One region of the Bariatricus sp. HCP28S3_A7 genome, then DNA from elsewhere that is predicted to be linked to it. Evidence: predicted binding sites of a transcription regulator. Region 1 holds the regulator's gene; each other region holds the start of a gene.

Region 1 (3,743 bases):
CGCCACACTGAGGAAACACGAAGTGTTTTCGAGGTTGGCTCTGAACAGTTACCATGATTTTTATTTATGAATTCATCTGATCCAGAATCATATCCAGAATCCGCGCCGCCGTCTCTTCCTTACTCAAAAGAGGCAGTACAGTCTCGTTTTCTCTGGTAATCAGAGTCATCCTGTTCGTGTCACCTTGAAAACCGGCTCCGGCATCCCTGAGATTGTTTGCCGCTATCATATCCAGATTTTTCTTTTCCAGTTTTGCTCTGGAATTCTCAACCATGTTCTCTGTTTCCATAGAAAATCCACACAGAAACTGTCCCGGTTTTTTATGTTCTCCAAGGTATTTCAGAATATCATCCGTTTTCTCCAGTTCCAGAACCATCTGCTCACCGGATTTCTTCATTTTTTGATCATTCACATACTTCGGGCGATAATCCGCAACCGCGGCCGCCTTGCAGACAATATCGGCATCTTCAGATTCTCTCCTGACTGCTTCAAACATCTCTTTTGCCGTCGTGACCGGAAGCACGTTCACAAACATCGGCTTTGGAATAGAAGTCGGTCCGCTCACCAGTGTGACATCAGCTCCTCTTGCGGCACAGACTTTCGCCACCGCATATCCCATCTTTCCTGAAGAATGGTTGGTGATATACCGTACCGGGTCAATGGCCTCCTGCGTCGGCCCTGCCGTAACAAGAACCTTCTTCCCAATCATATCCTTTTCCCATGCCAGCTCATGATAAATATATTCATAAAGTTCTTCCGGTTCTGGCATTTTCCCGATTCCACTCGTTCCGCATGCAAGATGTCCCTCGGCAGGCTCGATCACTTCATATCCGTATTTTTTCAGGATCGCGAGATTATCCTGCACTACCGGATTCAGATACATCTCCGAATTCATCGCAGGCGCAATGAATTTCGGGCATCGTCGGCAAGCCATCACAGTCGTGGTCAACATATCATCTGCAATTCCGTGAGCCAGTTTCCCGATCACATTCGCAGTCGCCGGGGCAATCATTACCAAATCTGCCACACTGGCGAGTGCGACATGCTCCACGCTGTACTCGAAGTTCCGGTCAAATGTATCGATCAGACACTTATGCTTCGTCAAAGTCTCAAATACAATCGGATTGATGAAATTCGTTGCATTCCTCGTCATGAGTACCTGCACATCATACCCGTTCTTAACCAGCATACTTGCCAGCGACGCTGTCTTATACGCGGCGATTCCGCCCGTCACTCCAAGTACAACTGTCTTCTTTTGCTCCATCAAAGTGTACACTCCTTCGTCTGTTTACTTGTCCGCTTCCAGAACACATTATTCCAGAATTTTCTTCAGTTCCGCCATAAATGTATTTACATCTTTAAACTCTCTGTAAACAGATGCAAATCTGACGTAAGCAACCGCATCCAGTTCTTTCAGATGTCCCATCACGATCTCGCCGATCACACTGCTCGGGATTTCCTTCTCTTCCCGGCTGAAAATATCGGTCTCGATCGTGTCGATCGTCTTCTGGATCTCAGAAGTCGGCACCGGTCTCTTATAGCATGCCCTTAAAACACCGCCTTCAATCTTCGCACGGTCATACTGTTCCCTGGTATTGTCTTTCTTAATGATGATCAGCGGAATCGTCTCCACTTTCTCATACGTTGTAAACCTCTTGCTGCAGGCATCGCAGGAACGTCTTCTCCTGATCGATGTCCCGTCATCAGCCGGTCTTGAATCAATAACTCTGGTATCAATGTTACCACAATATGGACACTTCATCTTCTATCCTCCTGTCACTTTCTCTCCCCACACACCCCGGAAAATACTATGGTCCCGTGTGGCGACCTTTTCCTCAATATTAATAGTATAAATGTAGACTATTTTCTTGTCAAACAAAATTCCAGGAAATACTTACAGCCTGCTTTTCAGAATCTGCCATGCCTGTACAATGATTGCCGCATGGTCGCAGGCTATCTGATTTGTATCCATGACATGGAAGTCTCTTTCCTGCACAATGTCCCCTTTTAAATCCTCTTCTACCACAGCCGTAAGTTCCAGTTCATATGCCTTATTCTCCAATCTGAGGAAATGGCTTCTTTTCCTGCCTCCGTCTTCTACATTTTCCCAGGCGCCGCTTTCACAGTAAATCTCGCACCACAGAGCCGCATCCGCATCATCTCCTGCATGCACCGTCACTTTGGTTTCCTCCACAACAGACATATATGCAGAGGTGATCACACGCGCTCGCGGATCCCGGTTCGCATTTCCATACACCGCGATCTGTTCCATGGGCAGGTCGTCCACACCGGTCTCTTCCATCAATTCCCGCTTCGCCGTATCTCTCAGATTCTCCCTCAGATTAATAAACCCTCCCGGGAGAGCCCACCATCCGATGCACGGATGATTCCCTCTCCTGATCATCAGAACCTTCCATACAGAATCCAGGTTCGGCCCTTTCGATTCCTCTCCCTTATCCGACCAGGAAAATACAACCGCATCCGTTGTCACACAGGGGTTCTTATATTTATATGGATCATATTCTTCCAGAAATTCTTCCAGATCCTGCCCCTTATCATTCTTCTTTCCGTTTCCCCTGAATAGGGCAATGTTCTCCAAAAATGCTGCCATTTTCAATTCCTCTCCTTCTTTTTCTTTTCTTATTTACACGTTTTTAAAAATTTCTCTTCGCAGATTTCTACCAGAATGATATCGGGCCCGATTCTGCAGATACATTCAAACGGAATAATATATTCCGCATCATATCCAAACAGCCCGCACACCTTCCCCGGTCCCGGCACTATGATAGCCTCCACTGTCCCGGAGCACTTATCCAGTATAATATCCGTCACACACCCCAGCCGTCTCCCATTACAGGTGTTGATTACTTCCTTCTCTCTCAGTTCGCAAAAACGGATCCGGTTTTCTTTGTCACATTTTTCTTTCACGGCACACACTCCGAACTCTTCTTATTGCCAGTATATGATGTTTCCCGGCTTCCGGACCTGATTCTTCCATGCTTTTTCTTGAAAACTGCAGATTTCATGCTATGATATAAGTATTAATTATCAGTACACTAGTATTTTACTACACATATACAATTATTTCATCATTTTTACATCAGGAGGACTTTACTATGGAAACCATTCATGTCAGTAAGATACATTTCACCTCCAAACCGGATTGTTCCAAACGCCTGGCGAAAGAAGAAAGGGTCTATGATTTTCTTGACAAACTGCAGATTCCCTATGAAGGTGTCGATCATGATATTGCCAACACCATTGAAGACTGCCGGGAAATCGAGAAGGAACTGCAGATCGGGGTATGCAAGAATTTATTTCTATGCAACCGCCAGAAAACAACTTTCTTTCTTTTGATGATGCCGGGTGACAAGCATTTTGAGACAAAAGTACTCTCACATCAGCTCGGTGTATCCCGCCTTTCCTTCGCGGAATCACGATACATGGAAGAATTTCTGGACATTACTCCGGGCAGCGTCAGCGTTCTCGGACTGATGAACGATGTCGAAGAGCAGGTCGATCTTCTGATTGATGAAGATTTACTGAAAGAAGAATATCTCGGATGCCATCCCTGCATCAACACTTCCAGTCTGAAGCTCCGAACCTCCGATATTCTTCAGAAATTCGTGAAAGCCACAGGACATTCTTATCATATAGTCGCATTATAAGGATTGCAATTTAATAAAAAAGATACTATAATTTTCACATACTCTAATTCAGAAAAACGAGGTATATTATATGAA
Region 2 (3,743 bases), on a different contig from region 1:
TGAGATATTGAAGATGTTTAATGAAATAAGTATTGAGTGTGGGAATTAGGGACGCCCGCGCAGATGCTCGGTAGGGATTACTCCGAGGCTGCGCTGCGGTGGAACTAGTGCACAAAACTGTAAGGGTCCGAGATGGTTGACCAATGGGTCTCCCACCTCGGGCCCTAACATTTTTGGCACGGATTTCCACCGCGCTTCGCTTAACCTCCGTAATCCCTACCGAACATCTGCGCGGGCTGGTACTTTCCAAGGACTCTACGTACGGTTGTTTGGGGGACGCGCGTGCGGGGCGAGGGCCCCTGGCGCTGGTGGGATGAGGAAGGGGAGGTTGAGGGAGAGTTTGTTGGGGCGAGGGCCCCGGGTGCTGGTGGGATGAGGAAGAAGAGATGAGTATTAAAAATGAACCAAAGATTAAGAATCCTCTTATTGTTGCGATCAGGGAGCAGTTGGAGCACCGGGCGCTTTGGATGTATTTGCTTTGTGATGAGGCGAAGAAGAAAGGGCTGGATTCGAAGGAGTATGCGCCGGATGCGATCCGCAGATGTGGTCTTTATCAGGGGGCAAATCTGCGAAAGAAGGCAGGCGGCAGGGATTAGCTGAAGGGGCTGAAGAAAACGTTGTTTTCGAAGTTTGCACAGTGGGTTTTTGAGATGGATATCAAGCAGTGTACGGATGATCATCTGGATATTGATTTTCATTATTGTCCGCTGGTGAAAGCGTGGCAGAAGCAGGGATGTACGGATGAGGAAATCCGGGTGCTCTGTGATCATGCGATGTGTGGTGACAGGGGAATTGCGGAGAGTTTCGGATGCGAGCTGGATCTGCCCGCGACGATTGCGAATGGGGATGAGGTGTGTAAGATCCGGTTCGTGAGGAGAAAGAAATAGAAGGAAGTCTCATGGTTGCCTGGCACACAGTTGCTCTACGCTTCGTAGGTTGCTGTTTTTTTAAATGGAAGATACAATAAAGCTATGAAAAAACAGCAAAGAGAGGTAAATGTAAATGGGATATGTAATCGGAAAAACAAGAAAAGAACTGAGAGAAAAGAAAAAACTTACGCAGAAGGAGTATGTCCGGTCTGTGGAAATATTATTGCATCCGCAGGATTCGGGTCATTCACCTGCTGTGGAATCGTGCTACCTGAACAGGAGGCCGAGCAGCCGGAATAGGATCATCAGATTATGGTCGAAACTGTGGATAATTTAAAGGATAGGGGGATTTAGAAAAAGCAGATGTTTCGTGTTCATACGTGGAATGTCTGTTTTTTTCATGTTACTTTTCACACAGTAGCCAGCATTTACTGCGGGCTACGTGCCAAGAGCGTACATTAACTTTTTCATGTTTATATTTGGAGCAGTAAATACAAGAACATTGACTTAATCCGGGAGAAATGGTAAAATAGAAAAGCAAAATAAAGCACATAATATTGTTTTAAAATAATACAACAAACACAATATATAGTAGAAAGGAGACGATTTATGGATCTGAAGGATGTCAGAGTGATCAAGAAGGACGGAACGAAAGAAGAATTTAATGTACAGAAAGTCGTTGTGGCTGTCAATAAATCTGCCTATCGTGCCCTGATTCAGTTTACGGAGGAAGACATTCAGTTCATCTGCCGGTTTGTGGAAGAGAAGGTCCTTGAGCTGGGAGTGAAGGAGATTCAGATTGCCCAGATGCACAATGTGGTGGAAGGCGCTCTGGAGAAAGTGAATCCGATCGTGGCAAAGAGTTACCGGGATTACCGGAATTATAAGCAGGATTTTGTGCACATGCTGGATGAGGTTTACCGGAAGAGCCAGTCGATCATGTACATCGGGGATAAGGAGAACAGTAATACGGACAGTGCGCTGGTGTCTACGAAGAGAAGTCTGATTTTCAATGAATTGAACAAAGAGCTTTATAAGAAATTTTTCCTGACTGTGGAGGAGCTTCAGGCGATCCGGGAAGGGTATATTTATATTCACGATATGTCAGCGCGCAGGGATACGATGAACTGCTGCCTGTTTGATGTGAAAAATGTTCTGACCGGAGGGTTCGAGATGGGAAATCTGTGGTATAATGAACCCAAGACACTGGACACAGCCTTTGATGTGATCGGAGATATTGTGCTGAGCGCTGCAAGCCAGCAGTACGGAGGATTTACGGTGCCGAGTGTGGATGAGATCCTGGAGCCATATGCCGAGAAGTCACATAAATTACATCTTGAAAAATATCGTTCACTGGGGCTTCCGGAAGAGGCCGCACAGGAAGTAGCGTGGAAGGATCTTGAAAAAGAGATGGAGCAGGGCTTCCAGGGATGGGAATATAAATTCAACTCTGTTTCATCAAGCCGCGGGGACTATCCGTTCATCACCGTGACGAGTGGAACGAATATCAGTAAATATGGAAAGCTGATTACGAAAACTATGCTGGAGGTTCGCAAGAACGGTCAGGGTAAGGCCGGACATAAAAAGCCGGTATTATTCCCGAAACTTGTATTTCTGTATGATGAGAAGCTTCATGGACCGGGAGCTCCGGCGGAGGATCTGTTTGAAGCCGGGATTGAATGTTCGAGAAAAACGATGTATCCTGATTGGCTGAGCCTTACCGGAAAAGGGTATGTTCCAAGTATGTACAAGAAATATGGGAAGATCGTAAGCCCTATGGGATGCAGGGCGTTCCTTTCACCGTGGTATGAAAGAGGCGGAATGAATCCGGCAGATGATGATGACAAACCGGTCTTTGTCGGGCGGTTTAATATCGGGGCAGTCAGTCTGCATCTTCCGATGATCCTTGCAAAATCAAGGCAGGAGAACCGGGATTTCTTTGAAGTGCTGGATTATTATCTGGAATTGATTCGGAAGCTGCATATTCGTACCTATGATTATCTCGGCGAGCTGCGTGCGTCAACCAATCCGCTGGCATACTGTGAGGGTGGATTTTATGGCGGTCATCTGAAACCGCATGATAAGATCAAGCCACTTCTCAAATCGGCGACAGCATCCTTTGGAATCACGGCGCTGAATGAGCTGCAGCAGCTGTATAATAAAAAGTCTCTGGTGGAAGACGGGGAGTTTGCACTGGAAACATTGGAATATATCAATAAAAAGGTGCAGGAGTTCAAGAAAGAGGATGGGCATCTGTATGCGATCTACGGCACTCCGGCAGAAAATCTTTGCGGCGTTCAGGTACAGCAGTTCCGTAAGAAATACGGTATTGTGGAAAATGTTTCGGATCGTGCGTATGTGAGCAACAGTTTCCATTGCCATGTGACCGAAGATATCACTCCGATCCAGAAGCAGGATCTGGAGAATAGATTTTGGGATCTGTGCAACGGTGGAAAGATTCAGTATGTGAAATATCCGATCAATTATAACGTGGAAGCAATCAAGTCACTGGTACGCCGTGCGATGGATATGGGATTTTATGAAGGCGTAAATCTATCGCTTGCATATTGTGATGACTGCGGTCATGAAGAACTTGCGATGGATGTCTGCCCGGTATGCGGAAGTAATAATCTGACCAAGATCGATCGGATGAATGGATATCTTTCTTATTCAAGAGTCAAAGGAGATACGCGTCTGAACGATGCGAAGATGGCGGAAATTGCGGAAAGGAAAAGTATGTAGATGCGTTACCACAATATAACAAAAGATGATATGCTCAACGGGGACGGACTTCGGGTCGTATTGTGGGTGGCAGGCTGCAGTCACTGCTGTAAGGACTGTCACAATCCGGTCACATGGGATCCGAACGGCGGA
Region 3 (3,743 bases), on a different contig from region 1:
TACATAATATTGTCATAAATAAATTTCATAACTGTAAGAACTGCCGGAATGTTATTCTGCATGTTCGGAACTTCCACATAGCTGATTGCCCCGCCCGGTGATAATTTCTGGAAATCAGATTCAAATTTCAGCTTCTGGAATGCATCGATCTGCTCGGTCACATGAACATGATAACTATTCGTAATATAATTCTTATCCGTTACACCCGGAATGATTCCAAACCGGCGCTGCAGGCATTTTGCAAAGCGGTAGGTTGTAGATTCCATCGGTGTTCCGTAAACAGAATAACTAATATTTTCTGCCTCTTTCCACTCTTTACATTTATCATTCAGTCTCTGCATAACAGCCAGTGCAAATGGCTTCGCCTCTGGATCTGTATGTGATTTACCGAGCATGCGCACGCACATTTCATAAAGTCCTGCATAACCCAGCGAAATCGTTGAATATCCGTTATAAAGCAGTTTGTCGATCTTCTCTCCCTTTTTCAGTCTGGCCAGTGCTCCATGCTGCCAGAGGATCGGAGCCACGTCTGAAACGGTACCAAGCAGACGTTCGTGGCGGCAGCGGAGTGCTCTGTGGCAAAGTTCCAGTCTCTCATCCAGGATTTCCCAGAATTTATCCATATCCCCTTCGGAAGAACATGCAACGTCTACAAGATTGATCGTCACAACTCCCTGATTGAATCTTCCATAGTATTTGTGGCTTCCATCCGGATTGCGCTGAGAATCTTCTACCGTCAGGAAAGAACGGCATCCCATACAGGTGTACACATCGCCCTGCTTCAGTTCTCGCATCTTCTTTGCGGAAATGTAATCCGGAACCATACGTTTTGCGGTACATTTTGCTGCCAGTTCTGTCAGATACCAGTACTTGGATTCTTCTGTGATATTATCCTCATCCAGCACATAGATCAGTTTCGGGAAAGCCGGAGTGATCCAGACACCCTTCTCATTTTTAACTCCCTGCATACGCTGGATCAGTACTTCTTCAATGATCATCGCAAGGTCATCTCTGGTCTGTCCTTCCGGGACCTCATCCAGATACATGAACATAGTCACAAACGGTGCCTGTCCGTTACAGGTCATCAGCGTGATCAGCTGATACTGGATCGTCTGGATTCCGCTCTTCACTTCCTCACGGAGACGACGCTCTGTCACTTTTTTGATGATTCCTTCATCCAGTGATTCACCGGATTCCATTCTCTCCTCAATCACACTCTTACGGATTTTCTGACGGCTCACATCCACAAACGGTGCCAGATGAGACAGTGTAAATGACTGTCCGCCATACTGGTTGCTGGCTACCTGTGCTACGATCTGTGTGGTGACATTACAAGCAGTAAAAAAGCTGTGCGGTTTCTCAATCATCGTTTCGCTGATCACCGTTCCGTTCTGAAGCATATCCTCCAGGTTGATCAGATCACAGTTATGTTCCTTCTGTGCAAAATAATCCATATCATGGAAATGGATGATTCCTTCTTCATGTGCACGTACAATCTCTTCCGGCAAAAGGACACGGCGAGTCAGATCCTTACTTACTTCTCCTGCCATATAATCTCTCTGTGTCGAATTGATGACCGGATTCTTATTCGAATTTTCCTGCTTCACTTCTTCATTCATGTGTTCCAGAAGAGACAGAATTCCATTATCTGTAGTATTGGACTTACGAGTCAGTTCTCTCTTATAACGATAGCGCACGTACTTCTGCGCCACCTCATACCCACGCATCTCCATAATTCCGGTCTCTACCATATCTTGTATATCTTCCACATGAACAGCATGTGTCATCTCTTCTGCCTTCTGAGCAATGGTATCTGCGATCGCCAGAATCTGATGCTGATTCATCTGATGAATCGGTGCAATCTCCTGATTAGCCTTCTCAATCGCATTCACAATCTTAGTCTGATCAAATGATACTTCTTCCCCATTCCTCTTGATAACCCTTGTTTTTACTACTGTATCCATATATTTCTCCTTACCTTTAACCCCTATCAACATCTACCAAATGTTGCGTCACTTTTGCGTTTCTCCACTATATTTGGTGGCTACGTTATCTATCATACACCAATCCATGGCAAAATAAAAGAGCAAATCGCCATATTTTTAAAATTCTTCATTTCCACATTTTTTCAGAAAATTGCAACTCTTATCTTTGAATCAAAAATAATTTCTGCCAATTATATCGGTGTCTACCAACGTACATATACAACTCAAGAACTTCGAAATGAAATACATTATTTTCTGATTATCTTAATTCAGCTTAATGACCAAGCCGATATACTAGTATAGCGAATACAGCAACAAATTGAAAACAAAACGTAATACTCCCCAACCACTACGTTCTAAAACAAAATAATTACAGATTAGCACGTAAACCTCAACTTTCACTCCCATTATTTTTTTACTTCCCGGCACTCTATTTTCAAAGATATTGATTGACAAATATTACAAACTATGGTATAAGAATACAGTATGATTTCACGCAAATCAATTCAATACATAGGGGATTGGTCAAATGGTATGACAGGAGTCTCCAAAACTCTTAGCGGGAGTTCGATTCTCTCATCCCCTGTCAGATAAAGCACTAAATATGTTGCGGTTCAGCGTATTTAGTGCTTTTTTGATACAATGATTATTTTACTTTCTCTTACAAAAAAAGATCATTCACGTACTATCTCATTCGGGTTTGCCGGAATTCCTCTATGTTCCACAGAAGTTGAAAAAACTATAAGGGTTTTAGTTCTTCCAAAGCGTTGCAATTCACCGATAAACTTATCAAGCTCCACGGTGCTTGGAAATAATACTTCCAGCACCATAGAATACTCTCCGGTTACACAGTTGCATTCAACGACATTTAAGCATTCTTTGATATATGGATAAAATACACTTTTCTCTTCCGGAGGAACCTCAAGATTAATCAAAGCTTTGATATGGTAACCCAATGCAATAGGATTTACCTGTGCCTGATCCCCTGTGATATAACCTTCTTTTTCCATTTTTTCGATTCTTGCCGACACTGCAGGTACAGATAAATAAACATTTTCCGCAATCTCTTTAAGTGGAAGCTTGGCATTTTGTTGTAAGATATTTAAAATTGTGTGATCAACAGAATCTAATTCATGATTTTTCATAAGTTTTTGCCTCCAGTCGATTTTAAGTTCTGTAGTGTCTAATCCTTGTTATATCTTGGGAAAAGAAAAAAGATGTACTGCTTTTATAGCAAAGTACATCTTTGTGCAAATATTCGTTAATATTCTGTATGATAACATCCATCAATTATTCTGTCAATAAAGTATTTCCTTCATACTCTTTTTCACGAACACAATTTTTTTATCTAACAAACAAAAAAGCACTTAAATGTTACAAGTTCAACATTATCAGTGCTTTATCTGACAGGGGATGAGAGAATCGAACTCCCGCTAAGAGTTTTGGAGACTCCTGTCATACCATTTGACCAATCCCCTATATTCAATTATTTACCTCAAAAAAGGCTACTTGATATTTATATCATGAACAGACACTTTTGTCAATAATAATTTCCAAATTACCTATTTAGATTTTTATCTAAATAGATGTTGATTTTATGGTTTCTTCATGATATATTCTATTTAGAAATATTTCTAAATGCTTATACCAATTGGAGGTGATCATTTGGCGTTCGCAGATACGTTTAAAGCATTGTCTGATCCGGTCCGCCGGGAGATCCTCGTCCTGCTTAAGGACGGCAAAAAGTCCGCCGGCGAG

Evidence for each region. The regulator NrdR, encoded in region 1, represses ribonucleotide reductase genes. The targets are predictions, from matches to a motif close to CACAANATNTTGTG.
Region 2: a site for NrdR is predicted at 1,450-1,463, ahead of nrdD (anaerobic ribonucleoside-triphosphate reductase). Genes of this name have one in related genera too.
Region 3: a site for NrdR is predicted at 2,030-2,043, ahead of nrdD (anaerobic ribonucleoside-triphosphate reductase). Genes of this name have one in related genera too.

Annotation. Positions count from the first base shown of each region.
Region 1 is NZ_JBQHSG010000010.1:8,148-11,890, reverse strand. It holds gene coaBC (bifunctional phosphopantothenoylcysteine decarboxylase/phosphopantothenate--cysteine ligase CoaBC) at 65-1,264, opposite strand; gene nrdR (transcriptional regulator NrdR) at 1,313-1,762, opposite strand; gene ACTNA4_RS08550 (NUDIX domain-containing protein) at 1,895-2,611, opposite strand; gene ACTNA4_RS08545 (PRC-barrel domain-containing protein) at 2,641-2,898, opposite strand; gene ACTNA4_RS08540 (prolyl-tRNA synthetase associated domain-containing protein) at 3,117-3,668, shown strand; gene arcC (carbamate kinase) at 3,739-3,743, shown strand, end outside.
Region 2 is NZ_JBQHSG010000005.1:174,704-178,446, reverse strand. It holds gene ACTNA4_RS05665 (ABC transporter ATP-binding protein) at 1-49, shown strand, start outside; gene ACTNA4_RS05660 (hypothetical protein) at 387-596, shown strand; gene ACTNA4_RS05655 (L-2-amino-thiazoline-4-carboxylic acid hydrolase) at 618-887, shown strand; gene ACTNA4_RS05650 (hypothetical protein) at 972-1,169, shown strand; gene nrdD (anaerobic ribonucleoside-triphosphate reductase) at 1,479-3,611, shown strand; gene nrdG (anaerobic ribonucleoside-triphosphate reductase activating protein) at 3,612-3,743, shown strand, end outside.
Region 3 is NZ_JBQHSG010000002.1:243,221-246,963, forward strand. It holds gene nrdD (anaerobic ribonucleoside-triphosphate reductase) at 1-1,964, opposite strand, end outside; tRNA gene ACTNA4_RS02490 (tRNA-Trp) at 2,501-2,571, shown strand; gene ACTNA4_RS02495 (Lrp/AsnC family transcriptional regulator) at 2,660-3,130, opposite strand; tRNA gene ACTNA4_RS02500 (tRNA-Trp) at 3,393-3,463, opposite strand; gene ACTNA4_RS02505 (autorepressor SdpR family transcription factor) at 3,651-3,743, shown strand, end outside.